One region of the Bacillus haimaensis genome, then DNA from elsewhere that is predicted to be linked to it. Evidence: a T-box and tRNA genes for the amino acid it is inferred to sense, from the RefSeq annotation. Region 1 holds a T-box; the other holds one or more tRNA genes.
What was found. A T-box is a leader RNA that pairs with one kind of tRNA and senses whether it is charged. The one in region 1 lies ahead of ABN702_RS15575 (glutamine--tRNA ligase/YqeY domain fusion protein), so its partner is inferred to be a tRNA-Gln.
Positions count from the first base shown of each region.

Region 2: it has a tRNA-Gln gene. The T-box ahead of ABN702_RS15575 (glutamine--tRNA ligase/YqeY domain fusion protein) is inferred to sense a tRNA for this amino acid. The anticodon was not compared.

Region 1 covers NZ_CP158164.1:3,049,769-3,065,742, forward strand. The annotation lists gene ABN702_RS15560 (DUF3231 family protein) at 1-68, shown strand, start outside; gene ABN702_RS15565 (ATP-binding cassette domain-containing protein) at 78-3,248, opposite strand; partial or broken gene ABN702_RS15570 (nucleoside hydrolase) at 3,471-4,426, shown strand; T-box leader at 4,682-4,941, shown strand; gene ABN702_RS15575 (glutamine--tRNA ligase/YqeY domain fusion protein) at 5,024-6,712, shown strand; gene ABN702_RS15580 (DUF3231 family protein) at 7,057-7,572, shown strand; gene ABN702_RS15585 (hypothetical protein) at 7,659-7,985, opposite strand; partial or broken gene ABN702_RS15590 (tetratricopeptide repeat protein) at 8,492-8,746, opposite strand; gene ABN702_RS15595 (DUF3231 family protein) at 8,889-9,893, shown strand; gene ABN702_RS15600 (antibiotic biosynthesis monooxygenase family protein) at 10,024-10,320, opposite strand; gene aac(6') (aminoglycoside 6'-N-acetyltransferase) at 10,349-10,783, opposite strand; gene ABN702_RS15610 (S66 family peptidase) at 10,807-11,838, opposite strand; gene ABN702_RS15615 (ABC transporter permease) at 12,081-12,830, opposite strand; gene ABN702_RS15620 (ABC transporter ATP-binding protein) at 12,831-13,592, opposite strand; gene ABN702_RS15625 (DUF1048 domain-containing protein) at 13,788-14,123, opposite strand; gene ABN702_RS15630 (DUF1048 domain-containing protein) at 14,120-14,473, opposite strand; gene ABN702_RS15635 (DUF1048 domain-containing protein) at 14,518-14,853, opposite strand; gene ABN702_RS15640 (PadR family transcriptional regulator) at 14,850-15,194, opposite strand; gene ABN702_RS15645 (DUF4256 domain-containing protein) at 15,444-15,974, opposite strand, start outside.
Region 2 covers NZ_CP158164.1:3,810,484-3,826,457, reverse strand. The annotation lists gene ABN702_RS19445 (TetR/AcrR family transcriptional regulator) at 1-619, shown strand, start outside; gene ABN702_RS19450 (MFS transporter) at 1-36, shown strand, start outside; gene cotJC (spore coat protein CotJC) at 690-1,259, opposite strand; gene ABN702_RS19435 (spore coat protein CotJB) at 1,277-1,537, opposite strand; gene ABN702_RS19430 (spore coat associated protein CotJA) at 1,543-1,749, opposite strand; gene ABN702_RS19425 (YbaK family protein) at 1,947-2,390, shown strand; gene cwlD (N-acetylmuramoyl-L-alanine amidase CwlD) at 2,453-3,175, shown strand; gene ABN702_RS19415 (P-loop NTPase) at 3,311-4,360, shown strand; gene gerD (spore germination lipoprotein GerD) at 4,401-5,030, opposite strand; gene ABN702_RS19405 (KinB-signaling pathway activation protein) at 5,189-5,803, shown strand; gene pdaB (polysaccharide deacetylase family sporulation protein PdaB) at 5,843-6,610, opposite strand; gene ABN702_RS19395 (hypothetical protein) at 6,755-6,991, shown strand; rRNA gene ABN702_RS19390 (16S ribosomal RNA) at 7,616-9,165, shown strand; rRNA gene ABN702_RS19385 (23S ribosomal RNA) at 9,458-12,388, shown strand; rRNA gene rrf (5S ribosomal RNA) at 12,501-12,617, shown strand; tRNA gene ABN702_RS19375 (tRNA-Asn) at 12,627-12,701, shown strand; tRNA gene ABN702_RS19370 (tRNA-Thr) at 12,703-12,775, shown strand; tRNA gene ABN702_RS19365 (tRNA-Glu) at 12,792-12,863, shown strand; tRNA gene ABN702_RS19360 (tRNA-Val) at 12,934-13,009, shown strand; tRNA gene ABN702_RS19355 (tRNA-Tyr) at 13,076-13,159, shown strand; tRNA gene ABN702_RS19350 (tRNA-Gln) at 13,308-13,382, shown strand; tRNA gene ABN702_RS19345 (tRNA-Lys) at 13,385-13,457, shown strand; tRNA gene ABN702_RS19340 (tRNA-Ala) at 13,507-13,582, shown strand; gene rocF (arginase) at 13,788-14,687, shown strand; gene ABN702_RS19330 (aspartyl-phosphate phosphatase Spo0E family protein) at 14,710-14,892, opposite strand; gene sigW (RNA polymerase sigma factor SigW) at 15,070-15,633, shown strand; gene ABN702_RS19320 (anti-sigma factor family protein) at 15,654-15,974, shown strand, end outside.

The DNA of each region.
Region 1 (15,974 bases):
TGAAAGAAAGAGGTTGGTTAAGAGTACCCCCAAGATACAATCCTCCTGGCAATCCTAATTCGCAATAGACGATGGGCTTAATTATTTTGCTCCAGGCACTGATAAACAGCCATCATATCCCGTTTATTTAACTCACGGATACGATTGAAAATTGGAATATCCGCAACAGCCTCAATCCTAACACTTTTCTCCACTACATCACTTACTTTGCCAGTAAGCCATGTTTGGACATCTATGCCATCGACAGTCTCCTTACGACCTTCATCATTGATGCCACTTGCATAACAACTTACACATGGAATGGTTAATTTAAATACGCCATCATGGAGATTATCTTCTGAAATCACTTTCTTCCCTTTACAGAATGGACATAGATGACTTGCTTTGATCTTATTGATTTGGGTGACAATCTTTTTGTAGCCGAACGCTTCATACACATAGGTCAATTTTTTGTATTTACCATTGGTGAAATACTTATCAATGATGGTGTCTCTTTTTTCGGTGATATTGGAAAAATCACAGATGGTAATTCGATTATGGACACAGATGGATTCAATATTTCCGCTAATGCTGCCCCAGAATGGTAGGACGTTTTGTAATACCATTTCATAATTGGCGAAGCTTGCCAGATCTAGTTCAAGCATTTTCAACGCGACCTGTGTTTCCCTAGGCAACAGGGAGACATCTTCCGTCAAAGTCATCTCACCGCCAACGATGGCTTTCAATTTTTCCAGTTCCGGTAGTTTCCCTACTGTCTGCATCACTTGATCAAGCGGCTGATGAATGATCTCCCGAATATCCTTGTCGCCAAATTTTAGCTTTTTATGATGGTTTAGCACGGTTCCTTGGCAGATCGGACACGTGATTATCTCTTTTGACTCTTTCATATGCTCTTTAATGATGGATTTCGAAATGAACATATAACGCCCGATGATGATATTAAAGCCTTCCCATGTTCTCGAAGCCTTGCCTGCTTTATCATAGAATGACTTTTCCCAATATCCATACAAAAAGGTTTGCTTTTCTGCATCTGTCATCTCATTGTAGCTTTTACCAAGATCGTGACCGAGCTCATTCTTTATCTCATCAAAAAGGAATTGCAATTTTGGATATTGATAATATTTCAGTACTTCCATCACATCTGGATGCAAAAGGCCATCCCAGAACGGAACGGTTTTGTCCTGAATAACAACATCAATATTAAATTTTTCAATCACCCGTCGGCCGGAGCAGCATGGGCAATGGTTTTCCTGATAATAGAAATCGAAGCTTCCCGTATCTTTATTGGTTGGATGCGCTGCTACAATGTGGTTGATCAGGCCACCAATTTCATAGAGGAAACTATATTGGCTATATAAATGTCTTTCAAGATCAATGGCAATGACCGGTGCGATGGTTTCAGATTCGTATTCTCCATATATCAACCGGGCCATGGATGATAAGCTTTTTAAGATACCACCCTTATAGATGTTCTCTGCTTTTTTGAAATAGTCGATATGGTTTTCTTCTAAGTAGGTAATGCCATTTTGCACCTTGAGTGTGGAAGTAATAGGCGACGGATTAGCACTATCTTCTCTATTTTGAAGACGATAATAATCATCATGACTGACAACATCAAGATGCTCTACAGGTGCAAGCTGCCTTTCACCAAAATCAACGATGAAGTCAGAGTTTTCTAGCATATAGGCATTATGTTCGATCATCATGATAGAGACCGATTCATCCTGCAGAATCCCTCTGACACTATCAATAAATTGGTTTAATATATTTTGTGATAAACCTTTTGAAGGCTCATCAAAAATAAACAGCGTATGTGGATTTCGTGAGTTGGCAAACAGCTCCGACACTAAATGCACACACTGGAATTCACCAGTCGATAATGTTTGAGTCTTTCTTTCCAACGTCAAGTAACCCAGTCCAAGCTTGATCAATAAGCTCAATCGTTTATGTGCGATATCTTCATTAGGCAGCTCCTCAATGATATCTTCAATCGAACGCTGAAAAATATCATCAATATCTTCGCTATATTTTGTAAGCTTCCTTTTAATATCAAGAAAAGTCGCAACGGTCGACCGACTTGTAATCGATTGGTTTCGATCCTGTCCTACGATAACAAGTTTATCTTTTGGATAGCGCTTCAGGAAATCCTTGGCGATACACTCATTGACAAGGGTCGATTTCCCACAGCCACTCTCACCCGTAAAAGTGACAAGTCTATTTTTCGGTATCTGAATTTCAGCCATTTGAATATTACGGCAATAAAGATTCTGGAATTGATAGTATTCTGTTGGTATTTCCTGATTACGTTCCCCAAGGATCGGTTCAGGACGTGGTGATTCTTCCACAATTCTTCCGCCGTATTTCCCGCTGCCAGGTCCGAAGAACAATTGCTCATCGGTTAAGTCGAGAACCGTATCAGAATGATCAATGAGCCAGATTTGATTTTTATAGCCCAGCTGCTTAATCTGTTCTAAAATTTTCAATAGTGTTTGATGATCAAGGCCCACAGAGATTTCATCAATAATGATCACGGTATTTTCACTTGTTGCCATGAATTCCGCCAAGTAGAGTCTTGTTAACTCCCCACCTGACAATGTACCCATGATGCGATTTAAATGTAAGTAACCAATATTCATATTGATGATATTTTGGAGAATATGCTGTTTTGCTTCACTGATATGTAATTCCTCTGAAAGGGAAAGAATCGATTCAACACTTAAATCGTTGATATCGGAGATACTATGTGCTTGATTCTTTAACTCTATCTTATATTGCTCAACCTCCGGATTAAACCGCCTGCCCCCACACTTTTTACATTCGACGTTCTTGGTAGTTCCGCGCCCTTTACAATCCGTACACCATCCCAGAGCATTATTAAAGGAGAAAACCTCCGGAGAAAGATTAAACTTTTCAGCAAGCCTCTCGCGGATCTCTTTGAAAACGCCGGTATGTGTGCCAATTGTGGAACGTGGATTGGATGAAATCGATGATCTTCCAAGAAAAAGGACTAACGGCATTTCTTCCATCTTGATGGCACTGAAATTCGTTTCCATTATATTCGAGAATAAATACTGATATTCAGCCTTTGGCAATAAGGATACAAGCCGCTTCTTGGACTCTTCACCAATCGTTTGACAAAAAGTTGTTTTCCCAGATCCTGACAAACCAGCAATTCCTAAAGATTGATCTTCCGGCAAGACAGCATTCAATCGGTTAATATTATTGGCAATTAATTGATTTATTTTCATCGGATATCCTCTCCACTCTCTTCTCTCTAAATCTAGTATTGCCATATTAGCACAACTTCAAATTAATTTGTCGTAATTTTTTTATTGATAAATCCCCGCACTGTCCAAATACCCATTTTTGGCTAATAAACATTTTTTTTGAATAAGTATAATACATTCTTACTAAAACAAAGTCATAGCTAGTTTGAAAATACACTCATATTGTAAGGGGCGGTTTGGTGGATGAAAAAAGTATTATTATTTGGAGATCCAGGCATCGATGACTCCTTAGCTATTATATATGCATTATTAAATCCCAATATTGAACTTGTTGGGATTGTAACGAGCTATGGGAACGTCACTAAAAATCAAGCAACAGCAAATGCCTATTTTTGCTTCAGATTGCCAATCAAACACATATTCCAATAATCCCGGGGGCCTCTAACCCTGTACAGCAGGAAGACATGATGTATTATCCTGAAATCCACGGAGCAGAAGGGATAGGTCCTATTCGTCCTCCAAGGGATATGAAATACTCCATTTATCCCTTTGACACAATTAAACGTATACTTAATCAATATCAGAATGAACTTATCATTGTTGATACCGGGAGATCTACAAGCTTAGCAACAGCATTAATTCTCTATAACGAAGAGTTTAAAAAAGTTAAAGCCTTTTATATTATGGGCGGAGCTTTCTTCATTCCTGGAAATGTCACAGCATTAGCAGAAGCGAATTTCTATGGTGACCCTACCTCCAGTAACTATATTCTAAAAGTTGTCAATAATTTAACTATCACACCACTAAACGTTACCCAAAACGCATTGTTAACCTCTGATATGATCGAATACTTGATTCAAGCGTCCGATTCTCCATTTGAATTTTTACTTACTCCTATTTTTGAATATTATTATAAGGCTTATCAAAAGCTTGTCCCAGGCATTCAAGGCGCACCTATTCATTATCTCCTGACGGTTATGGCAGTAGACGACCCTTCCATCCTGGTATATATTTATTATGATGCCAAAGTAATCGACGGAACAGTTGAAGCTAAGGGACTTTCCTATATCGATCTGAGGCCAACAAGTAAAAAAGGAAAAACAAGGATTGCTGTCAAGCTGCATTATGAAAAGTTTGTAGAGAATTTCTTTGATGTAATGTTGCAAAGAAAAGGTGAAGGGTGTAATGACAAGCCGTAAGAAGAATGGAAAAACCTTCATCCATAAAAAAGAACTTTCCCAATACCTGTTCTGGAATTGCGGCAATATCAATAAAAATCACATCCGAAAAAATAACCCTCGGTTACCTAATACCAATTATTTCATAAAACTTTATTTTCACAAGATTTTTCCTAAAAAAGGGACCTTATGCTCCTTCTAAAATTTTTGCGGGAAGTATCTTTACATTTGTTTAATACATTGATAAAATATTTGATAATTTAATAACCAAGAATTGTAATTGCGATGATGAGAAGAGTAGATAAAATTAATTCTTTGCAGAGAGCTCCGGATGCTGAAAAGGGGTAAGAATTTTTTATTGAACCAAGGCTCTGAGCATTCACACTGGAACTTATCTTTTAAGGGATAGTGTGACAGGTGCTCCTGTTATAGAGCTAGGGTATAAGTATTGGATTAATACCGTACCTGATGAGGTTAATATGGCAACATATTAACAAACTGGGGTGGTACCACGGATATAAAATCTCGTCCCCAAGACTAATTAAGTCTTGGGGGTGGGATTTTTTTTATTGGATAAAAGCTTTGTGCATGATTTTAATAATCAGTGGAGGGATTAAAATGAACGAGAAGAAAATAGAAGTTGTCAGTAACAATTTGGAAAAAATTGTTGATGAAGATATAAAAAATGGTTCATTCAGCAGAACGATTTGCACAAGGTTTCCTCCCGAGCCTAATGGCTATCTCCATATTGGAAGTGCCTATGCCATCAATATGAACTATAGGATTGCTCAAAAGTTCAATGGAGATTTCAACCTTCGCTTTGACGATACGAATCCTTTAAAAGAAGAAAGCGAATATGTTGACTCCATTATTGAAGACATTAATTGGCTTGGCTATTCTCCTGGTAATCGGATATTTTATGGTTCGGACTATTCAAATGAGATATTTAATGTAGCAATCAGCTTAATTAAATCCGGAAAAGCTTACGTTTGTGAATTATCACAAGTACAAATCAAGGAATATCGCGGGACTCTAACAGAGCCTGGTAAAAATAGTCCGTTTAGAGACAGAGCAGTTGAGGAGAACCTAGATTTATTTTTGAGGATGAAAAATGGTGATTTTCCAACTGGTTCAATGGTGTTACGAGCAAAAATTGATATGGCTTCCCCAAACATGAATTTAAGAGATCCGATTCTTTTTAGAATTATCCACGCAAGCCATTATAGAACGGGTAATCAATGGTGCATATATCCAATGTATGATTTTGCCCACCCTATACAAGATGCTATTGAAGGTGTTACGCACTCATTATGCTCTATAGAATTCAAAGACCATCGACCGTTATACGAATGGGTATTAACAGAACTAGAAATAAGTCAACCTCCAAAACAAAGAGAGTTTGGAAGAGTTAATATAACCGGTGTATTGACAAGTAAACGGTATTTGAGGGAATTGGTAACAGGAAATGTCGTAGATGGATGGGATGACCCCAGACTACCTACTATAAGCGGCCTAAGGCGAAGAGGGTTTACTCCCGAGAGCATAAGAACTTTTATAAATGACATCGGTTTTATAAAACATCAAAGTATTGTTGATATTGCAATGCTTGAAAGTACTCTTAGGAACGAGTTAAAAACAAAAGTGAATAGTGTGATGGCTGCATTGAACCCTTTAAAGGTTACGATAACCAATTATCCTGAAGACAAGACCGAACTTCTATCAATTGAAAATAATACAGAAAACAAAGAGTTAGGCAATAGAGAAGTTCTCTTTTCAAAAGAACTATATATTGAAAAAGAGGACTTTATGGAAGTGCCAACAAAAGGATTCAAAAGATTATCTTTACATTCCGAAGTCCGATTAAAAGGTGCCTATTTTATTAAATGTAATGAAGTGATAAAAGATGATGCTACAGGAGGAATACTTGAATTAAGATGTACCTATGATCCAAAAACCAAAAGCGGGACGGGGTTTTCTGAAAGAAAAGTTAAGGGGACTATTCATTGGGTTTCCGCATTAAATAGTGAAACAGTTGAAGTTCATCTTTTCGAAAAACTGTTTGAAGATGAAGACATTGTAAAGGATACAGAAAAAACATGGGAGCAAAAAATCAATCCAAATTCTAAAGTAGTTCTAAAAAATTGTAGAATTGAATCTTGGATTAAAAACGCAAAAATCGAAGATAGATATCAATTTTTGCGACACGGGTACTTTTGTTTGGATAAACACTCAACGGATAAAAAGTTAATCTTCAATAGAATTGTCTCATTGAAAGACCCCTGGAAAGGGAAACAAGGGAAAAAATGATCAAGTAACAAACAATTTAGTAACATATGTGGAAATGAAAACGCAGGAAACACATGACTTCCTGCGTTTACTTTATTTTTCAGTTAAAGTTTTTTTTATAATATTAAATATTATATACTCCTTCTACTTAGATCAGGAATGAGTAATATAATTTGAAGTGGCACTATTTCATCTTAATTCCTTCGTCTGCAATACTGACCTTTTGTAAGAAAAACAATACCCGCTTAAAAATTTAATTAAATTTCATAAATTAGATACATCTTTCTAAATTGCCTAGGGGAGGATATTTTTGTGCGTACAAACTAGAGGGGTGACGCATTATGAATATTATTAGGAGGATGGTCATGGGTATATTAAGCGGAAATCCAAAAGATGAGCCAATGCATTATGGTGAAGTATTTGGAACTTGGAACTACTTGCTAACGGCGAAAAGTACAATAGCGGGTTATCAAATGCAATTAAATCATGCAGGAGATGAAGATCTAAAGAAACTTTTGAAAGACAGCATAGAAAGTGGACAGGAAGAAATCAAACAGGTGGAAACACTTCTAAAGGAAAATGGAATTGGCTTACCACCAACTCCTCCTGAACCACCACATGCATGCTTAGATGATATTCCAACAGGAGCTCGTATGCCTGATCCTGCAATTGCAGCAGCATTATCTGCAAATGTTGCTGCTGGATTGGTAGCCTGTAGCGCAGTTATGGGGCAATGTATTCGTGAAGATATTGCAATGATGTTTGGTCAATTTCATATGCAAAAAGCCCAACTGGGAGCAAAAGCTTTAAGGTTGAATAAGGAAAAGGGATGGCTTATCCCACCTCCGCTGCATAAAAACAAGAATGAACACTGTGAATAAATATTAAAAGGGACCTCATCTGGGTCTCTTTTGTTTTGTACTTTGCTATTTATACTCGTTGTTAGGCATTCCCTTTTTGAACAAGTCTATTCATTAGTAACCACAATCTTTTTGGCAAAGTGCTGCCCGTCAACTGTTTCTATCCATACTTTAACCTCTTGATTTTCTTTCAAATCAAAAATAGTGCTTATTTTCCCACTAACTTTTGTGTCCTCTGAAAAATGAATTTCTGGAGTATAGGCTTCCTCTTCAGGGTCTACTTTTAAGGGGTATAAGATAAATTTACTCTCTTCTAATGCTCCGACAATACCGTAATGATCTGGTTTTGTTATATACCATATTGATAGGAGAACCAAGGCAACTATTAATAATAATGAAAGTAGGAAAATTTCTTTTTTCACTCTATTTGTCATTGTATCCTCCTTTTCGTATTCGACAATCCTGGCTGAACCTTTAATAAAGCAAAGGCGAATAAGGGACCGCGATTTAATTAGATTTTTGCTTTTGCTTGTATAGGAATATGGAAGTAGCGACTAATACTAGGGTCCCTATCTGCCAGCCCCATCTTAGTGAATCTTCAAACATTATATAAGAAAGGTAAGATTGAAATGATAGCCATCCTTTAAAGGGTAGAATAAATATTACTGGAATTAGACTTAAAACAATTATTAATATGGAGATAAATATAATAATTTTTGATACTCTTTTCACATATATCCCTCAATTTCCTTCTAGTTATTGTTCTTCCGATCAATTTCTATAAGCTTTCTTTTAATCCCCTCAAGTTCAGAACGAAGAGCCTTCATATTCTGTGAGGTATCAATTCCAGCACGAACAGCGTGCATAATAATAAAGAACAGAATAATTAATCCGATAGTGACATAAAAAAAAAATCCATCCCGTTTCATTCCCTTTTATGCTATTCCCAAGTCTCATTCAATCTATCGGAATAGAATTCAATCGCTCTTTTGTATCTCAATATTTCATTGTCTGATGTGGTGTCTATCAAGCATTTCAGAAGAATCTCCATTGCACTGCTATGCTCTTTCATATTATATAAGGTCATGGAATAGAACACTTGGATTGCTCTATTATTCGGAAATGCTTCCATCCCACGCTGAAATGTATTCTTTGACTTTTCATATTCTCCTAATGATCTATATGTGCTTCCTACTTACATTCATAGCATAATTTCATGAAAAGCACCCCCCGTTCAACAAGCAACTGCTCATCTTTTATCATCAAAAAAGTTTTAAGTCCAAAGAAATGAATATATATTTTTGCATTAGCAAAAAATATGGAAGAGGTGAAAACAAGTGGAAATTGATAATTTAAAACTTACATCTTCCGAAATAGGAACACTATGGGGGGAGTATGTAAATGGAACAATGGCCGAGATAGTAAATAGGTATATGATTTCTATTTTGGAAGACGAATCAATAAAGAAAGTTTTTGAAATAGCCATTGAGACATGGGAAAAGCAAAAAAAGCAGCTTGTTTCTTTTATTGAGAAAGAAGGATTTCCAGTTCCCATTGGATTTACTGAGTCCGACCTTAATAAAGGTGCAGAGAGATTGTTTTCTGACACATTTTGTTTAAACTATTTACATATTATGACTATTCATGGTTTGTTGGGTCATACAACTGCTTTAAGTGTATCTGTCAGAAAGGACTTACGGGAATTTTACAATTCATGTGTTAATGATGCAAAAAGTATGTACGATTTAACCATTGAGTTATTGCTTAATAAAGGAAAATTCCAAAGAGATCCCTATTTCTATCCTAATGAGAGCCCTGAAATTATTACTACCAAGGATTTTACTGATGGATTCTTCGGAAAAGGGAGACTTTTAACTGCTACAGAAATAATCAGTATTTCTCTAAACATTAAAAAGGGCATTATGGCAAAAGCACTTTCAATCGGATTCAGTCAAGTCACTGTATCGAAAGAAGTAAGGAAATTTTTTGAGGAATTAGAAAAAGCATCAGATGAAAACTTACAAACCCTTTCAAATATTATGCACAAAGATAATTTGCCAGTTCCAATGTCGTGGGAATCAGAGGTTACAACGTCAACAGACTCACCTTTTTCAGATAAATTAATGTTGTATCATATGGGTTTCTTGACTCAAACTGCACAAGTATATTACGGGGCAGGTCTAGCAGGATCCATGCGGACAGACCTTGCTTTAGCTTATGAAAAAGCAATTCTAAAAACTTTGTCAATTACCAAAAACTGGTTTGATATTATGGTTAAAAACAAGTGGTTAGAACAGCCACCACTTGCTCCCAATAGAAAAGAACTTGCACAAGATAAATAAGATATCCCCCTCTTTGGTGAGGGGGATATTTTAACTTAGGTTCTTAATTTAATGGATATTTCCTACATATAGTAGTTATTTACTTCTTCAAGATGCTCAACTTAAGCCAACCGTTTGTTAAGTAATACTTTTACGAAAGATCAACTTTTTGAAAGTGTTCAACTGTCGGGAATGGGTAATAAAAATGATGAAGTTGATTTTTCCATTCTTGATATTCGTTTGATTGTCTAAATCCAACTGTATGATCTTCTAAAGTTTCCCAACTCACTAATAATAAATACTTCCCCTCTGCTTCCATGCAACGCTGTAGTTCGTGGGATATATAGCCCTTCATCGATGAAATAATTTTAGATGCCTTACGAAAAGCTTCTTCATATTCCTGTTCCATACCTTTTTTTACTTGAAGCATGACAGCTTCTAATATCATAAAAGCTCCCCCTCAATATACTTACGTCTTATAACACCTTTTTAAAACAAATAATACGATTTGCTTCACTGAATCCCAATTTAAGATGCATGGCCAAGCTTTCTTCATTTTCTAATTCACAGTCACTAGCAAACTCTTGACAACCTTTTTTCTTAGCCCAATTCTCACAAGCATTAACTAGTTTATTAGCAACGCCTTGTTTACGAAAGGCTTCTTTTACGTAAATTCCTTCTAAATATCCTACCGGACTTGAACTTGTCCCTTCTACATAATCATATCGCAGCTGGCATTGTGCAAACCCAATTGCTTCACTGTCATGATAGGCTAAAACAACCGTTGCGTCAGGCTGTGCAATAAGTTTCGCTATTTCTTGTAAAAATTCCTCTAATGTGTGATCTGGCCAAAGCAGTAAAGCAAGGTGAGCAGCTTCTTGTACTTCCTCTAATGTCGCCTCTTTTAGCATATAGAACCTCCACTCTAAAAAAATTATTCCACTCCACTTTCTAAAATCGTGAAAGTCCCCTTTTCACAATTAATTTCTGCCATTGCGCCATATGGCAAAATAAATTTCGGTTCGGTATGACCGAAATTCAAGTTATAAAGAATCGGCAAATCCTCCAAATCATATTCCTTCATGACCCTTTGGATTTCTTCTTTATACTCGTCGTAATACTTCTCATCTTGTGGTTTACCAAAAATGATTCCCTTTGTCTTTTGAAGAATCCCTTGTGCTGCATAATTACGTAACCAATATTTTATAAACGCTGGTTCTGGCTTTTCTTCAGATGTTTCAAAGAAAAGAATGCTATTCTCCCAATAATTTTTCTCAGGCCAAAGTTCCGTTCCTTTTGCAAATTCAAGTACTTCAATGCAACCACCAATCAAATGTCCTTGTGCTACACCTGCGCCTTGTAGTACCTCGTACCCTAAGTTTTTTCTCATTGTACGTCGTCGGTTCTTATTCTCTTCTATCCATTCTAATCGCTCACTCGTCCATTCTTTAGCCGGCTGGATTTCACCAATAATCTCATTTGAAAAGAGCGTTCGATTCACCATTTCAATTGTATAAGGATCCATCTCCACGTTTTCAGCAAAATCGGTTAAAATTGCTGGACCGTAAAAAGAAGAAATTCCTGCTTTATGACAAAATAAATGCGAAACGGTCACATCAGAGTAACCCATAAAAATTTTCGGGTTTTCACGGATGACATCAAAATCTATATAGGGAAGTAAGCGAATACTATCTTCCCCACCTATATTTGCAATGATCCCTTTTATACGCTCATCCTTAAATGCAGTCATCAAATCTTCCGCACGAGCTTGGGGATTCTGATAAAGATAGTCTCCACCTTTCAAGCTATTTGGCATTGGGACAACCTTAAGAACGAAAACTTCTTCTAATCTCTTAACACCTTGCTCAAAACGCCATCCAATTTCTGGATCGCCTGCCCCTCCCCATGAAGGACTTACTGTCGCAACAATATCTCCTGGCTGCAATTTTTTCGGCTTTACTAGCATATTAACTACCACCCTTATATAACTCGGTTTTCTACGTATGGGTTTAATTTCTATATAATCATCAAATTACCTGCTATTATTCGGAAATACTGTCCTTTTTCTTAATCGCTATTTTTCCAAGTTAATAATTGTTGTACAAAAAATTGACTCCTTGAAAAAAATCCAACAACCCATATTACAGGGTTGTTGGATTTTCAGACAGCTAATACACGCCTTTCACAAATTTCAAACATTCCTAAATCTTACCCTAACTGACGTTTAAAAGCTTTATTGGCGAAGACGTAGGCGATGACCATGATCCCGACGCACCAGGCAAGCGCGGTCCAGATATCGTTGCCCACAGATCCTTCATACAAGAGGGCACGAATCGCATTCACGATTGAAGTCACGGGCTGGTTCTCAGCGAACGCACGGACGATTTTAGGCATGGTTTCGGTAGGGACAAAAGCTGAACTGATGAACGGAAGGAAAATCAGCGGATACGAGTATGCAGTTGCCCCTTCCATCGACCCCGCTGTCAATCCTGGAATAACAGCTAGCCATGTCAGCGCTAGCGTAAACAGCCCTAGTATCCCAGCTACCACGATCCAATCCAGGATATCCGCCCCAGAACGGAAGCCCATCAAGAGCGCGACTAGGATAACCACAATAACAGTAAGCGCATTGGAAATAAGCGAGGTTAACACGTGAGCCCATAATACCGACGAGCGCTTGATGGGCATGGTAATGAAACGCGCCATCAGCCCGCTCTTTACATCCGTGAACAACCGCAAGGAAGTGTAAGCGACGCCGGATGCGATTGCCATCAGCAAGATTCCCGGCAATAAATAGTTAACGTAGTTGTCCGTACCTGTCTCTATGGCACCGCCAAATACGTAGACAAACAGCAACATCATCATAATCGGCGTAATCGCCACCGTGATAATCGTATCCGGACTTCGCATGATGTTACGCATTAAACGCCCTAGTAATACCCCTGTTTTATTTTTCATTTACTTCTCCTCCTTTTTGCCGATGATTGCGAGGAAAATTTCTTCCAATGTCGGATGCTTTTCGATGTACTCCACTTTTGCTGGCGGGAACATCTCCTTGAGTTCGGCAAGGGTACCGGTCTTAATGATTTTACCGTCATGCAGGATGGCGATTCGGTCCGCTAGTTGTTCGGCCTCCTCTAGGTACTGGGTCGTCAGCAGGATGGTCGTGCCGCCACTGGCAAGCTCCTTTACGGTATCCCAGACTTCAATCCGCGCTTCGGGGTCAAGCCCTGTCGTAGGTTCGTCGAGAAAAATGACTGCTGGGGTCCCGATCAGGCTCATGGCGATGTCAAGACGGCGCTTCATCCCTCCGGAATACTTGTCGGCCCTGCTGTCGGCCGCATCGGTCAGACTGAATTTTGCTAGCAGATTGTCGGCTACTTGAGCAGGATTGGAAACTCCACGCAACTTGGCGACCATCAACAGGTTTTCCCGCCCGGTGAGCATGCCGTCTAATGCTGCAAACTGCCCTGTCAGGCTAATGCTCTGGCGAACTTGGTCCGCTTGAAGCTGGACGTCAAAGCCGCAAATACCTACTTCACCGCCATCAGGCTTCATCAGTGTGGAGAGGATGTTGACAATCGTCGTCTTCCCCGCTCCATTTGAACCTAACAGTGCGAAGATTTCGCCACGCCGCACCTCAAAGTCCACCCCTTTTAATACTCCCTTGTCTTTAAAAGATTTCTTCAAACCTTTTACAGAAATCGCTGCATTGTTCATACTTTTTCCCCCTTATAAAATGCGCAACAAGGCGCTAGGTTCCTTTACCCCTCTACTTAGTCTGACTGATAATCTGTATTACTTACTACCGTATTAAAAAAATTTACTGAATGGTATGGGTGGCACATTTATAGTTGTAACCAGCTATTCAGTCGGAATTTTCTATTGAATTTACTTATTTTCAATCACTTCATGCTATTCATTTTTCATAGCCTTATCGACTTTTTGATTGACCGATTCTTGGTAGAGATCTGCGTAAGTTTTTGAATCTTCAATCAGCGCATCGCAGAAAGCAGCAACGTCTGTTCCTGTGACTTCAAGTACACCTTTGCCAGCTGCTGCACCTTCTTCAAAGAAGCTTATAATTTCCGAGAGCAGTCCGATACCTTCGTTTAGCTCAACAGGACCTACTTTGAAGAGATATTTTTGGATCTCTTTATAGACAATTTGGTAATCTTGTGGAAGCGCTTTGACACGCGAAACATGGGCTCTCCATTCTTTTTTACCTTGTATGATTTTTTTGATACTCATTTTTGTCCTCCTAATTTTCTTGCTACGTTCTTGTTGAGTTGATCACGCCATTTATCTCGATAAGTTTTTGCGCCATCGTCACCAACAAGCGCTGCACAGAAGCCTTCGATATCATCTCCTAGTACTTCTTCAACGCTCTGAGCATCTGCTGATGTAACTTCAAGCAGTTCAAGAACACTTTCAAAAATCGGCAGCAGATTACGGCCGGTGAAATCTCCGTGAATCCAAAGATTACTTGTAATTTCTTTCCAAGTAATTTGATATTCAGCTGGCAAGATTTTTGCTCGTGTTTCAAACCCTTTCATTTCTTTAGTCATATCGCTACCGGTTATTTTTTCTAAAAAGGTCATTGTAGTTCCTCCTTTAAGATACAAAGCAGTTCTGCAAAGTTCTATTATTTAATCGCATCGTTGAGTTTTTGACGTTGCTTATCAACCCACGATTTTGCATCAATGACGAGATCATCACAGAATGCTGCTACGTCGTTGCCAGTAACTTCTTTAACGCGCTTACCATCGGCTGCTGCTTCTTCAAGGAGGTCGATGATGTGATTAAAGACGAATTTCGTTTCTTGCCAATCCATCACGCCACCAGTGTTCCAGAGATATTTTTGCATCGCTTTGTAGGCCTTGTAGTAGTCTTCAGGTAAGGTTTTTGCGCGGTTTTCCATTTCACGCCATGCTTTCTTTTCACTAAAATTCCCAAAGATTTTTTCTAAAATACTCATCATATTACTTCTCCTTTTGATTTTATTTTAGATTTGAGTTCGTTAATTTTGCTTGAAACAAATTCCCATTTTCTCCAAAAAATTTCAAGTTGCTCTTGTCCTGCCGCGTTGAGTGTGTAAAATTTTCTCGGCGGTCCCATAGTGGATGGCTTTTTCTCGATGTCCACCAGATTGTTTTTCTCAAGCCTCATGGTAATTGTGTAAACTGTCCCTTCAACCACATCAGTGAAGCCAAGTTCCCGAAGCTGTTGCGTGATTTCATAGCCGTAAGTTTCGCCGCGGCTGATGATCTCAAGCACACAACCCTCAAGCACACCTTTCAGCATTTCCGTAATATTTTCCAAATTTACCTACCTCATTTATATTTCACTTTATTTTTTTCAGTACTCTGTAACACAGGTACCTTGTGATACAGATATTTAGTATTACTTATTACTAGTATATAGTAATGCAGAATAGCGTCACTTGTCAATACACTACTTTACTCAAATTCATGAAGAAGACGCTTTTCTTAATTGCAGAAAAGCGCCCCAAAGTTCAAGAACGAAATGAACGTTTCGTTCTAAATATAAATTTACTTGTCCGTGCAAAATCTAGACCATCAACGAGCCACGGAACCCCCTGGCAGCATAATAGGAATCTGCTCCATTGTGATACACGAAAACGTGACCAAAACGATAATCGCAAAAAAGTGCACCGCCGAGCTTCCTAATATCAGCTGGAGTTTGCACCCAACTCGACGTTTTCATATCGAAATTTCCAAGCTCCTGTAACGCTCGATATTGTTCTTCCGTAAGTAGTTCAATGCCCATGGCAGCTGCCATATCAATTGCGCTATTTTCAGGTTTATGTTTTTTTCTAGCCTCCAGTGCTTCGCGGTCGTAACAAACACTTCTGCGACCTTTAGGACTTTCCACTGAACAGTCACAAAACATGTATTCATCCTTCTCTTGATCAAACCCGATAACATCCGGCTCACCACCGGTTACTTCCATTTCATGGAGCGACCACATTTTTTCAGCATTGGCACTCAACTTTGCTTGGATGTTTTCCCACTCAAGACCTTCATGGCGGTTCATGTTTTTCTCAAAACGGGCTTTCAATACTCTGAGTAAGTCGTCACT
Region 2 (15,974 bases), 760 kb from region 1:
TCCAAAAGTAAGCAAGCAACACATGGAGCAACGTAGAGCTTTGATACTGGAAAATGCAAAGGAAGTTTTTATGGAGCATGGATACGAGCAGACAACCATGAAGCATATAATGGATGCTGCGAATGTAAGCAGGGGAGGCTTGTATCAATACTTTTCCAATAAGGAAGATGTATATGAAACGTTACTGGAAGAAAGGTTAGCACAATCAACAATGGAAGCAGAGCTTTTGTTTGAGGAAGAAATTCATTCCCATTGGGAGCTGCTCATGACTGCCATTTTTGGAAGCGAACAGCAGCCGAACGATAAAATGGATCCCATGGCTCCTTCTAACCTGGAGTTTTTCATAACCGGAAGAAATAATCAACGCAGAAGAGAATATGGCACGGTGCGGTATTATGCTGGGCTGAAAATCTATACGGATATTATTGAACAGGGGCAACAGAGCGGGGAATTCAGTTTGAAATATCAATGTGAGGTTCTTGCCCGAACCATTGTGTCCTTTATTGATGGTTTAGCCTTGGAGCATGCGATATTGCCGAAGGAAGACTTGAAAATTAAAGAACAGGCCACTCTGTTTGTGGAATATTTAAAAATGGCATTAGGCGTCAAGCAATACTAAATAAATGGCAATAAAAAAATGGTGGGACCGAATGGTCCACCATTTTTTTGCGCCATGTAATTAGCCTGTGTTAAAACACTTTCTTCCGGTCTCGCTCTTCTTTTAAAATCTCCACAGCTTCTCGGAAACGTTGGGAATGGATGACTTCCCTTTCCCTCAGGAAACGAAGGGAGTCGTTCAGATCAGGATCGTCCGACATATTGATAATCCATTGATACGTAGCTCTCGCTTTCTCTTCTGCCGCAATATCCTCATAGAGATCCGCAATCGGATCCCCTTTTGCCTGGATATATGTAGCGGTAAAAGGTGCCCCAGCTGCATTGTGGTAAAAAAGGGCGCTATCATGATTCACGTAATGATCGGCAATACCAGCAGCCTTTAACTGTTCAGGGGTAGAATCTTTTGTCAGCTTGTAGATCATCGTAGCAATCATTTCAAGATGGGCAAACTCCTCTGTACCAATGTCCGTCAATAGCCCAACAACCTTATCCGGAATCGTATAACGTTGATTAAGATAACGGAGGGCAGCGGCTAGCTCCCCGTCTGCACCACCGTATTGTTCAATAAGATATTTCGCCAAAGTGGGATTACAGGTGCTCACTTTGACGGGGTATTGCAGCTTCTTTTCATAAACCCACATAGGTTATCCTCCTTTCATTAAACCTGCCAAGGCCAAGGTCCCTTTCCCCAGTCCCAACGATCGTTGGAATTAACGGTAAATTGTTGCAGCGGACCGAATTTTGCTGAAAAATTCTTCTTGATTTGATTACTGTAAGTGGCATATTGGTTGAATTGATTTAATGCCTTTTCGTCATCGGGGTGGGTATCCAGATATAAGGTCAATTCCATCAGGACAAAGTCGACGGCCTGAATTTCCTCGAGAAGCTGATAATACTCAGGAGGGAGAGAGTTTGTCACTTGGTTTACCTCCTTTTCTTTTCATATGGATTTTCATAATAATCATAAAGAGCTGGCCAGAGCGTCCCTTTCTTCAATGCATCAAGTGGATGGAACTGCTGGAGGTTTGGTGTTTGAAATCCTAGGTACAGATTGGGTGGTGTACTATAATATTTCTTCCCGATTGGAGGACAAGGGTCAAAAGGGCTATGATAAGGGATGTAAGATTTCATTTTTGTAAAGGTTTTTTGATCATCATTCATGCTGTTCAGACACCTCACTCTCTATCCTTCTCCTAGCATCTATATTCTGGAAGCAGCAAATAAATTCATGCTTCATGAAATTCATACTTGGAAAAACGTACTCAATCTTTCCACGCATGAAAGCTCATCACCATTAGGAAACTAAATGGTGAAAGGGTGTGAAAATGTTGACTGTACTAACAACCTTTAAAGAAAAGCGCAGAGAAAAGCAGATGAAATATGAGCGCAAAATGCTTCGCGAAATTTCTTTGGATATTTTGAGAACTAAAGTGAAGGATTTTTTCAATCCCTACTTAAAACATAAACGACAACCAATTACCGCGATAGAAGAAGGCTGCCTGGATGTAGCAATCGAGGCCTATCTTCTGGGTGCTTCCTATAGCAAGTTCGGTTACCATGGCGAAAACGTGGAAAAGGTGAAGACACGCTGCCATGTAGAGGAGAAATACCTGATAGACACGTTATATGATTACTTCCTGTATTGGGGGGCGATTGGTGAAAATGATCTTGTCCATGAATCCTTTTATATGACCTGTGAAGCTTTTATCGACTATTGGTGGAGGGAAGGCTTTCATAAGGGGGAAAAAAGGTACCGGATGAGGCTGCACTAATTATCATAATCCTCCGTCTTGTCCCATATAGTGAAACATGAGGACATGCGGGAGGGATACATATGCGAAGGTGGAAGTTCTGGGCACTGCTGACTACAGGCCTTATTCTACTGTTTTCAATACAGTTTCAATTCTTTAGCGAGGATACTTGGGAACAATGGAATCTCCCGCTAAGCGGTAAAATCATCATACTTGATCCAGGTCACGGCGGTCCGGATGGTGGTGCCGTCGGAGGGGAGATCTTGGAAAAGGATGTGGCGCTGCAGGTATCCCTGTATTTGAAGGATTATCTGCAGGAGCAGGGGGCACTCGTACTGATGACACGCGAGGAGGATGTCGACCTGGCCGATCCGAAAACAAAAGGCTACAGCAGGCGGAAAGTGGAAGACCTAAGGAAACGGGTGGAGATGGTAAATGAATCGGATGGAGATCTGTTTATCAGCATCCACTTAAATGCGATTCCCTCCCCAAGGTGGAAAGGGGCTCAGACCTTCTACCAGCGATCAGATTCGAAAGAAAACGAGCGTGTGGCGAAATTCATTCAGGATGAACTCCGTACTAATCTCGGAAATACGGACCGCTACGCAAAATCCATCAACGGCATCTATATTTTAAAGAAGGCGGAAATTCCAGGAGCCCTGGTGGAAGTCGGCTTTTTGTCCAATCCTTCGGAGCGGGCGCTGCTCAGTTCGGACGACTATCAGAAAAAGTTGGCGGCTTCCATCTATAACGGAATTATGCGGCATTATACTTCGGAAGAAGAGCTTGAAGATCCTCCAGGATAAAAGGGGATCTTTTTATGTCCCCATCTGGCTTCCTTTCATGCTTTAATCCGTTCAACGTGATGGGAGATATGTTATACTGGGATTGTAAACGAATTCATCTTTATAAAGACAATAACGTGCAGGGGTGGGGTCAACATGTTAACAGAAGCAAAAGTGGTACAACTACTGAAGGATCTACAGGATCCAATTTTACATAAAACGTTCGAAGAGACAAATGCAATCGAAGAGATTTCCATTAAGGAAGAGAAAAACCATGTCAGTGTAAAAATTGCACTTGCTAAAACGGGAACGGCAGAACAGATGCAGCTGCAAGGGGCTATCGTTAACCTCCTGAAAGAAGCAGGAGCGGCAACAGTGGGACTGCGCTTCACGGAATTGCCTAGAGAAGTGATTGACCGCTACGGTGCAACAGCGGCAGCAGGAAAAGAAGAAAACTTGCTGTCAAACAACAAGACAACCTTCCTGGCGATTGCGAGTGGAAAAGGGGGAGTGGGTAAATCCACAGTATCCGTTAACCTGGCAGTATCCTTGGCACGCCTTGGTAAAAAAGTCGGTTTGATTGATGCCGATATCTACGGCTTCAGCGTTCCGGATATGATGGGAATCACGAAACGACCGGTTGTTCGAGGCGAGAAAATCATCCCTGTTGAGCGTTTTGGCGTACAGGTCATCTCCATGGGGTTTTTCGTGGAAGACAATTCTCCTGTCATCTGGAGAGGTCCGATGCTTGGGAAAATGCTGAACAGCTTCTTCAATGAAGTGGAGTGGGGAGACCTGGATTACCTTCTGCTCGACCTGCCACCTGGAACGGGCGATGTGGCATTGGATGTTCACTCCATGCTTCCATCCTGTAAAGAGCTTATCGTTACCACGCCGCATCCAACCGCAGCGTTTGTAGCGGCGCGTGCAGGGGCGATGGCCATTAAGACAAACCATGAAGTAATCGGTGTTATCGAAAACATGGCCTATTTTGAAAGCAAAAAGACAGGCGAAAAAGAATATGTATTCGGTCAAGGTGGAGGGAAAAAGCTATCGGAAGAGCTTCAGGCACCACTGCTCGGTCAATTGCCTCTTCAACAGCCTGATTGGGACGAAGAGGACTTTGCGCCGTCCATTTATCAGAATGACCATAAACTTGGAAAAATCTATCTGGATATTGCATCAAAAGTGGTAGAACTAACATAAATAAAAAGGCAGACCTAGGTTGAATAGGTCTGCCTTTTCTTTATTGTCCGCCACCGCCTGATTCTTCGCCGCTTTCACTGCCGGCTCCTTGCCCAGAGTCGCCTCCACCACCCTGCTCTTTTTGTCCGCCTTGCATTTCAGAGGCGCCTTTAAGAAGGAGATCCTGTAGCTTGGCTTTAAAAAGTGGACTTTCAAACGTTTCGGTTATCACTTTTTGCAAGTGTGTCTTAAACTCCTTGCCAGTTAAAACCTTTGTCAATTGCTTTTCCATTTCAGGGTCCTGCAATACCTGAATCATCAATCCTTGGTATTCAGGATCTTTCATCAGGTCTTTTATCAGTTTTTCGTGCTCCTTTTGCATACTTTTTGCAAAAGTCTCTGCAAATTTCGGATCCTCAAAAGCCTTTTTCCAGAACTCTGCCCCTTTTTCACTATCAAGGGTTTGTTGAATGGCACTGGTTACAACTTCCTGGTCCAAAACAAAATTCTGTTTCATTTTGTCATCTGTCATAATCTCTTCGATCGCTTTTTTGCCATCGTCTGTCTTTAATATATCCACAACCATTTTCTTGGTTTGTTCATAATCCATTTGGCCGGCTCCCTCTTCACCCTGCGCACAACCGGAAAGCAGGAAACATAAGAGTAAAAACGGCAAAAGGTAGCTTTTCATATGAAAACTCCTCTCAGCAGGTTTTGCATATGCTTAATATGTGACAAAGTTAATGAAATATACAAATTTGCAAGAGGGGTATGATGGATTTTTATTGGTTAGATTGGTACAATCATCTATAGCGTCTTTAAACTGTTATATATGGAGGAAAAGAAAAAGTGAACAGTCGTAATTGGGTTCGATTATTTCTTTCCACGTTACTAATCGGAGCAGTAAGTACCGTTATTGTTGCCTTTATAGTTCGTTGGGATCAACATACAGCTGAATTTGCAAATGGAGAATATCTTCAAGTATTATCGGTTATCTTCTGGTACATAGGAATAGGGCTTATTTTCAGTATCATCAGCCAAATGGGTTTCTTCGCCTACTTGACCGTTCACCGGTTCGGGCTTGGTATCTTCAAATCTTTATGGAATGCCGTTCAAGTGGTGCTGATCGCCTTTGTATTATTCGATCTTGTCTACTTCCGATATATCGCTTTTGCAAATGAAGGCGACTCGGTTTTACCATACTTAGCATTCCCAATCTTCCTGCTCATCTACGGACTGCTGGTTGCGTACGTAAAAAAAGCGCAGACAAACCATCATGCTTTTATCCCTGCATTGTTTTTCATGGTAGTGGTAACAACTGTCGAGTGGTTTCCAGTACTGCGTGAAAATGAGCCAAGCTGGCTATTGCTCATGCTTTTCCCGCTGCTTGCATGCAACTCCTACCAGATGCTGGTTCTGCACAAGCTGAATCAGACGAAAGGGAAAGCGGCAACAGCCAAATAATGAATGAAAGGGCGTCCTCGCTTGAGGGCGCCCTTTGTATTATTGTATTTCTTTGCTACTGGCTTTTGTGTTATTGATCAGGTCGGTTACAGAGCTGATTTCATACCCTTTTGTCTTTATCTGCTGAATGATCTCAGGCAAGGCCTCCTCCGTTTGTTTTGCAGAGTCAGAGGCGTGCAGGAGGATGATATCCCCGTTGCTTAAATTCTTCGTCACATTATCAATGATGATATCTTTGCCGGGGTTGATTAGATCATGGGAATCGACACTCCAATGCACAATCGTAAATCCAAGCGAATTGGCGATTTTCAAAATCCTCTTATCAAAAGAACCTTTTGGCGGTCGCAGCAGATTCACTTCCTTCACTCCCAGCTTCTCAAATACATCGAGTGCCTTCAACATATCCCGTTTCACTTTCAAATCATCCAGATCACGGTAGTTTTCATATGCATATCCCATACTGCCGATCTCGTGTCCATCGTCCGTGATCCGCTTCACTACTTCGGGGTGCCGTTCCGCCCAGGAGGCAGACAGAAAGAACGTCACTCCCGTAGCATTATTCTTTTTCAACGTATCAAGTATGGGCAGTGCTTTTTCGTCTCCCCAGCTAATATCGAAGGATAACGCAATTTCCTTCACTTTCCCTTCACCTTTATAGAATGCTACTGGCTGTCCATCCTTCGTTGAGAAAACCGGTAAGTTAGTAAAGTTCTCTATATATAAAATCCCTGCCGTAAAGAAAGAAGCCAAAATGATGATGGATAATTGCTTGAACTTTCTTCCGTTAATCACATAGAAAAAATTCATACGTCTCCCCCTTGTCCACGGTATCTAATTAATAATTATTCAATGGGACAAAACTTATGATAAAAAAATATTTGGGAAAATGTTTCATAAAAACTGGTTTGGTGGAAAAAAATACAATATAAAGTTTTTTTCCGAGGTGAAGAAATGTTAGGGATGCTTTTCAATAATAAGGAAGTAAAAGAAATGGAATACCTACTGAAGCGTGAAATGGAAGAACTACTTCATGATTTTGAAGATAACCGCATAGATCGGGTAGTCAAACATGCCATGGAGGAACGCTATCAAATCCTCTTCAACATGTTCAAAAGAGTGGCCCACCCAACAGAATGTATGCAATACATTCGTTCTAAAGCGGTATTCGGGGAACGAGAAACACTATAAGAGAGTGGAGGCTCCTTCATTGCATTGTGATATGCTGCGGGAGTCTCTTTTTTGCGCTGTCCGTGTAAAAATAGCAAATCGAGTCGGTATTTCGAACCGTGCTGTAGGGATGCATCTTGTTTATCAACGGAAATTTCTATATATCCACGATTCTGGCTACCATATCAACGGAAAAAGAATTTTATCGATGAAAATTTCAATATATCCACGAAAAGAGAGGGGATATCGATAAAGCGCATATTTCAACAAAATCTTTGCTTCCTTAGGGACTGCCGCGAACTTCAATTAGCTTATTTGTTACTATGCGTTTGTACACAGCAAAATAGACTTAAAATCTTTTTGAAAAAATGTTTCTAAAGTAGTTGACGTTCCTTTAAAAAGCGTGGTATATTATTATTCGTCGCTGCGAGAGACAAAACGATCGCACGATAAAAAAACAAAAAACATGTTGACTTCAACAAGCTGATATGTTACATTAATAAAGTCGCTTCTGAGCGATAAACTGATTGAAATGATCTTTGAAAACTAAACAAAACAACAGCGTCCACGTTAATCTTATAGGGATTAACAAAGAACGAAAAAGAAACATAAGCTAGTCAACATTTGAGCATAAGCTCAAACTCTTTATTGGAGAGTTTGATCCTGGCTCAGGATGAACGCTGGCGGCGTGCCTAATACATGCAAGTCGAGCGGACTTACAAAAGCTTGCTTTTGTAAGTCAGCGGCGGACGGGTGAGTAACACGTGGGCAACCTGCCCTTGAGACTGGGATAACTTCGGGAAACCGGAGCTAATACCGGATAATATAAGGAACCTCCTGGTTCCTTATTGAAAGATGGTTTCGGCTATCACTTAAGGATGGGCCCGCGGCGCATTAGCTAGTTGGTGAGGTAACGGCTCACCAAGGCGACGATGCGTAGCCGACCTGAGAGGGTGATCGGCCACACTGGGACTGAGACACGGCCCAGACTCCTACGGGAGGCAGCAGTAGGGAATCTTCCACAATGGACGAAAGTCTGATGGAGCAACGCCGCGTGAGTGATGAAGGCCTTCGGGTCGTAAAGCTCTGTTGTTAGGGAAGAACAAGTGCGAGAGTAACTGCTCGCACCTTGACGGTACCTAACCAGAAAGCCACGGCTAACTACGTGCCAGCAGCCGCGGTAATACGTAGGTGGCAAGCGTTATCCGGAATTATTGGGCGTAAAGCGCGCGCAGGTGGTTTCTTAAGTCTGATGTGAAAGCCCACGGCTCAACCGTGGAGGGTCATTGGAAACTGGGGAACTTGAGTGCAGAAGAGGAAAGTGGAATTCCAAGTGTAGCGGTGAAATGCGTAGAGATTTGGAGGAACACCAGTGGCGAAGGCGACTTTCTGGTCTGTAACTGACACTGAGGCGCGAAAGCGTGGGGAGCAAACAGGATTAGATACCCTGGTAGTCCACGCCGTAAACGATGAGTGCTAAGTGTTAGAGGGTTTCCGCCCTTTAGTGCTGCAGCTAACGCATTAAGCACTCCGCCTGGGGAGTACGGTCGCAAGACTGAAACTCAAAGGAATTGACGGGGGCCCGCACAAGCGGTGGAGCATGTGGTTTAATTCGAAGCAACGCGAAGAACCTTACCAGGTCTTGACATCCTCTGACAACCCTAGAGATAGGGCTTTCCCCTTCGGGGGACAGAGTGACAGGTGGTGCATGGTTGTCGTCAGCTCGTGTCGTGAGATGTTGGGTTAAGTCCCGCAACGAGCGCAACCCTTGATCTTAGTTGCCAGCATTAGGTTGGGCACTCTAAGGTGACTGCCGGTGACAAACCGGAGGAAGGTGGGGATGACGTCAAATCATCATGCCCCTTATGACCTGGGCTACACACGTGCTACAATGGACGGTACAAAGGGCAGCAAAACCGCGAGGTCGAGCCAATCCCATAAAACCGTTCTCAGTTCGGATTGCAGGCTGCAACTCGCCTGCATGAAGCCGGAATCGCTAGTAATCGCGGATCAGCATGCCGCGGTGAATACGTTCCCGGGCCTTGTACACACCGCCCGTCACACCACGAGAGTTTGTAACACCCGAAGTCGGTGGGGTAACCTTTTGGAGCCAGCCGCCTAAGGTGGGACAGATGATTGGGGTGAAGTCGTAACAAGGTAGCCGTATCGGAAGGTGCGGCTGGATCACCTCCTTTCTAAGGAATATGACGCTGTTTGTTTTGTTTAGTTTTGAGAGAGCATTCTCTCAAAAAAATATGCGCTTGCGTCTGCAAGTGAATTCAAGAAGTTGGATTCCTCAGCGCATGGCAGCATGAAGTAACGCTCTGAAGCATCGCATGAAGTGATGCAAATCAGTAGCCATGTTCCTTGAAAACTAGATAACGTTAAGTAATATCAAGATACATTCACAAGTATCGTTCATCTTAGTAATTTTCTTTTAAGATATCATCGCTGATATCGAAAAAACATGACAATTAGTTTGTCAACGGTTAAGTTATTAAGGGCGCACGGTGGATGCCTTGGCACTAGGAGCCGATGAAGGACGGGACTAACACCGATATGCTTCGGGGAGCTGTAAGTAAGCTTTGATCCGGAGATTTCCGAATGGGGAAACCCACTGCTCGTAATGGAGCAGTATCTTTACCTGAATACATAGGGTACTGAAGGCAGACCCGGGGAACTGAAACATCTTAGTACCCGGAGGAAGAGAAAGCAAACGCGATTTCCTGAGTAGCGGCGAGCGAAACGGAATTAGCCCAAACCAAGAGGCTTGCCTCTTGGGGTTGTAGGACACTCAACATGGAGTTACAAAGGAACGGGGTAAATGAAGCGATCTGGAAAGGTCCGTCATAGAAGGTAAAAACCCTGTAGTTGAAACTTCGTTCCCTCCTGAGTGGATCCTGAGTACGGCGGGACACGAGAAATCCCGTCGGAAGCAGGGAGGACCATCTCCCAAGGCTAAATACTCCCTAGTGACCGATAGTGAACCAGTACCGTGAGGGAAAGGTGAAAAGCACCCCGGAAGGGGAGTGAAATAGATCCTGAAACCGTGTGCCTACAAGTAGTTAGAGCCCGTTAATGGGTGATAGCGTGCCTTTTGTAGAATGAACCGGCGAGTTACGATCCCGTGCAAGGTTAAGTCGATGAGACGGAGCCGTAGCGAAAGCGAGTCTGAATAGGGCGAATGAGTACGTGGTCGTAGACCCGAAACCAGGTGATCTACCCATGTCCAGGGTGAAGTTCAGGTAACACTGAATGGAGGCCCGAACCGACTCACGTTGAAAAGTGAGCGGATGAGGTGTGGGTAGGGGTGAAATGCCAATCGAACCTGGAGATAGCTGGTTCTCTCCGAAATAGCTTTAGGGCTAGCCTCATATGTTAGAGTCTTGGAGGTAGAGCACTGATTGGACTAGGGGTCCTCATCGGATTACCGAATTCAGTCAAACTCCGAATGCCAAAGACTTATCTATGGGAGTCAGACTGCGAGTGATAAGATCCGTAGTCAAGAGGGAAACAGCCCAGACCGCCAGCTAAGGTCCCAAAGTATACGTTAAGTGGAAAAGGATGTGGAGTTGCTTAGACAACCAGGATGTTGGCTTAGAAGCAGCCACCATTTAAAGAGTGCGTAATAGCTCACTGGTCGAGTGACTCTGCGCCGAAAATGTACCGGGGCTAAACGTATCACCGAAGCTGCGGACTGTTCTTACGAACAGTGGTAGGAGAGCGTTCTAAGGGCGTTGAAGCTAGACCGGAAGGACTGGTGGAGCGCTTAGAAGTGAGAATGCCGGTATGAGTAGCGAAAGAAGGGTGAGAATCCCTTCCACCGAATGCCTAAGGTTTCCTGAGGAAGGCTCGTCCGCTCAGGGTTAGTCGGGACCTAAGCCGAGGCCGAAAGGCGTAGGCGATGGATAACAGGTTGATATTCCTGTACCACCTCCACTCCGTTTGAGCAATGGGGGGACGCAGAAGGATAGGGTAAGCGCACTGTTGGATATGTGCGTCTAAGCAGCAAGGCTGAGAAGTAGGCAAATCCGCTTCTCATTAAGGCTGAGCTGTGACAGCGAGGGAAATATAGTACCGAAGTTCCTGATTTCACACTGCCAAGAAAAGCCTCTAGCGAGGAGTATGGTGCCCGTACCGCAAACCGACACAGGTAGGCGAGGAGAGAATCCTAAGGTGAGCGAGAGAACTCTGGTTAAGGAACTCGGCAAAATGACCCCGTAACTTCGGGAGAAGGGGTGCTCTGTTAGGGTGTTAAAGCCCGAGAGAGCCGCAGTGAATAGGCCCAGGCGACTGTTTAGCAAAAACACAGGTCTCTGCGAAGCCGTAAGGCGAAGTATAGGGGCTGACGCCTGCCCGGTGCTGGAAGGTTAAGGGGAGAGGTTAGCGCAAGCGAAGCTTTGAACCGAAGCCCCAGTAAACGGCGGCCGTAACTATAACGGTCCTAAGGTAGCGAAATTCCTTGTCGGGTAAGTTCCGACCCGCACGAAAGGCGTAACGATCTGGGCACTGTCTCAACCAGAGACTCGGTGAAATTATAGTACCTGTGAAGATGCAGGTTACCCGCGACAGGACGGAAAGACCCCGTGGAGCTTTACTGTAGCCTGATATTGAATTTTGGTACAGCTTGTACAGGATAGGTAGGAGCCTGAGAAGCCGGAGCGCTAGCTTCGGTGGAGGCGTCGGTGGGATACTACCCTGGCTGTATTGAAATTCTAACCCGCAGCCCTTATCGGGCTGGGAGACAGTGTCAGGTGGGCAGTTTGACTGGGGCGGTCGCCTCCTAAAGAGTAACGGAGGCGCCCAAAGGTTCCCTCAGAATGGTTGGAAATCATTCGCAGAGTGTAAAGGCACAAGGGAGCTTGACTGCGAGACCTACAAGTCGAGCAGGGACGAAAGTCGGGCTTAGTGATCCGGTGGTTCCGCATGGAAGGGCCATCGCTCAACGGATAAAAGCTACCCCGGGGATAACAGGCTTATCTCCCCCAAGAGTCCACATCGACGGGGAGGTTTGGCACCTCGATGTCGGCTCATCGCATCCTGGGGCTGTAGTCGGTCCCAAGGGTTGGGCTGTTCGCCCATTAAAGCGGTACGCGAGCTGGGTTCAGAACGTCGTGAGACAGTTCGGTCCCTATCCGTCGTGGGCGCAGGAAATTTGAGAGGAGCTGTCCTTAGTACGAGAGGACCGGGATGGACGCACCGCTGGTGTACCAGTTGTCTTGCCAAAGGCATAGCTGGGTAGCTACGTGCGGACGGGATAAGTGCTGAAAGCATCTAAGCATGAAGCCCCCTCAAGATGAGATTTCCTTTTACTTCGGTAAGTAAGATCCCTGAAAGATGATCAGGTAGATAGGTTCGAGGTGGAAGCATGGCGACATGTGGAGCTGACGAATACTAATCGATCGAGGACTTAACCCAAAAAACAATGAACGGCACTTGTGAATCTTGGTAAGAAAAACGTTATCTAGTTTTGAAGGAATATAGCAAATAATGCTTGATTTTCTTTCAAAAGTTTATATAATATTAATAGTCTGGTGGCGATAGCGAAGAGGTCACACCCGTTCCCATACCGAACACGGAAGTTAAGCTCTTCAGCGCCAATGGTAGTTGGGGGCTGTCCCCCTGTGAGAGTAGGACGTTGCCAGGCTAGTATCGTTCCACCATAGCTCAGCGGTAGAGCATTCGGCTGTTAACCGAAGGGTCGTAGGTTCGAATCCTACTGGTGGAGCCATGCTTCCATAGCTCAGCAGGTAGAGCACTTCCATGGTAAGGAAGAGGTCACCGGTTCGAATCCGGTTGGAAGCTTAGTGAATATTATATAGGCCCGTTGGTCAAGCGGTTAAGACACCGCCCTTTCACGGCGGTAACACGGGTTCGAATCCCGTACGGGTCACTTAAGTTTTTTCGCGTCAGCGAAAATAACTAAGTTTTTTCACGATAGTGAAACTAACTAACCATACAATGGAGGATTAGCTCAGCTGGGAGAGCATCTGCCTTACAAGCAGAGGGTCGGCGGTTCGATCCCGTCATCCTCCACCAATTTTTTTCACGCAGTGAAAATAATCAACCATTTTTTCACCCAGAAAAAATAATTCCATATCCCTTGGAGGGGTAGCGAAGTGGCTAAACGCGGCGGACTGTAAATCCGCTCCTTCGGGTTCGGCAGTTCGAATCTGCCCCCCTCCACCATTTAACTTCGAAATGTAGATTCCGAAGTTTTTGTTTGAAAAGCAGTATAAACTTTCATGTATTAGAGATAATAATTGAAGTTAGGAAATACTCATTTCGGGTAATGACTACATAGAAGGCATTTTATTATTTAATGCTATTTCATCAATGGGCTATAGCCAAGCGGTAAGGCATCGCACTTTGACTGCGACATGCGTTGGTTCGAATCCAGCTAGCCCAGCCAACGTGCCATTAGCTCAGTCGGTAGAGCATCTGACTTTTAATCAGAGGGTCGAAGGTTCGAGTCCTTCATGGCACATATATCTTTACCAGATGCAGAAGTATTCCTGATACTTCTGTTTGTTTTAGGGGCCTTAGCTCAGCTGGGAGAGCGCCTGCTTTGCACGCAGGAGGTCAGCGGTTCGATCCCGCTAGGCTCCACCAATCTTCAATAGAATACATACCATAATTCAAACCTTAGACTCCTTATCGGGTCTAAGGTTTTTTGTGTTTTGCTGCTCATATACCAAATGAAATCAAAAATCTAACAATTCCAAACTGCATATATATTCAAATTTGTGTCGAGTTGAGTCATAGACCCTTTTCACTATACAATAAATGTAATAGGGATAAGGGGAGGACACTGTTCATGAAAAAGAATATCAGTATTATTGGGGTGCCTATGGACTTAGGGCAAACACGTCGTGGAGTGGATATGGGTCCTAGTGCTATTCGTTACGCAGGAATAGTGGAAAGGTTGGAACAGATTGACCTTGAAATTGAAGATTTAGGGGATATAGAGATTGGATCAAGAGAAAGAACGTCTTCCGGTGACAGTAACCTGAAGAATTTGAAAGCAGTTGCGGAGGCGAGTGAAACGCTTGCTTCACGAGTGGACGAAGTCGTTAAACAAGGGAAGTTTCCGTTGGTATTAGGAGGCGACCACAGTATTGCGATCGGGACGATTGCGGGACTTGCAAAGAATTATTCGAACATGGGAGTCATCTGGTACGATGCCCATGGCGATTTAAATACAGGAGAGACCTCTCCATCAGGTAATATTCATGGCATGCCACTTGCGGTCAGCCTAGGTTTGGGAGACCCGGCTTTGACAGGGATAGGCGGTATTGGCACGAAGCTGAAGCCGGAAAATATCGTGATCATTGGTGCTCGTTCTCTGGATGAAGGGGAAAAGGTACTGATTAAGGAAAAAGGAATCAAAGTGTTTACCATGCATGAGATAGACCGTATGGGAATGACGGCTGTCATGGAAGAAGCGATTGCCTATTTAAAAGACAAAACGGATGGCGTGCATCTCTCACTGGACCTGGACGGCCTGGATCCCCATGATGCACCTGGTGTAGGGACACCGGTGATGGGTGGTATCTCCTATCGTGAGAGCCACTTGGCGATGGAGATGCTAGAAGAGGCGGATATCTTAACCTCTGCGGAGTTTGTGGAAGTAAATCCGATCCTTGATGAACGGAATAAAACTGCGTCAGTGGCAGTTGCCTTGATGGGTTCTCTTTTTGGTGAAAAGCTTCTTTAGAAACAAAAATAAGCCAGCAACGTTAATTCGTTGCTGGTTTTCGATTTATTTGAAGGTACAAATATTGATTGATCAGGGAATCAAGCGAGGTGCTTGCATCTATTACTTCCTTTGATTGAAGATGATTGGTGGAGGAAAGACGGATCATTTCTTCTCTTTTTCTTTCAATGGCTTCTTTTAAGTGTACTGCTGCTTGGATGGACATTGGAAAAACACCTCTCTTAATGGGCTGATAACAGTAATTTTAGTAAATATTACCCTGATTTATCCTTTTTGAAACATTTTTAGTTATTTTTTGTTAAAATATATTTATAGAAATGATGAAACCTTTTTTAGGCTAGGCTCGTAGATAAAGACGACCGCCAGACAACGGGGGAACGGAATGGAAGAACTTATAAAAAAGAGAATCAAGCAGATAAAAAAAGGCGATCAGGATGCGTTTGGTGAAATTGTGGAGATTTTTAAGGACAAGATTTTTCAGCTTGCCTATCGAATGACCGGGAATGCACATGAAGCCGAGGATGTTGCACAGGAGGCGTTTATCCGGGCATATATTAATATCAACAGTTATGATGTAAACCGGAAATTTTCCACATGGCTATATCGGATCGCGACTAATTTAACGATTGATCGAATTCGCAAGAAAAAGCCAGATTATTATTTGGATGCGGAAGTGGCAGGAACGGATGGGCTGACGATGTATTCACAGGTAGCAGCCGACATTGCGTTGCCCGAGGAAGAAGTGGAAAGCATGGAGCTGCAAAGTGAAATCCAAAAGCAGATATTGAAGCTTCCCGATAAATATCGTTCCGTCATCGTCCTGAAGTATATTGATGAGCTCTCCTTGATTGAAATCAGCGAGATACTTGAAATACCGGTTGGGACTGTAAAAACACGAATACACAGAGGGCGAGAAGCACTGAGGCAGCAATTGCGCCATGTTTAATTCTGGAGGTGTAAAAGAAAATGAAGAAATGTCCGGAACAAATCGTCCAGTATATGCATGAGTATTTAGATGGTGATCTAGAGAAAGACCGAGAACAAGAGCTAAAAGCACACCTTCAAGAATGTCAGGATTGTAATCAGCAATTTCATGAATTGGAGAAGGCGATCGCACTTGTACAAAGCACCTCTCATATAACAGCACCAAATGATTTCACGCAGAGAGTGATGAATAGTTTACCGAAAGAGAAGAAAAGAATTGGAATGAATCGCTGGATGAGAGCGCATCCGGTTTTTGTAGCAGCAGCCATCTTCTTTGTACTAATGGCTGGCAGTATGTTCGGC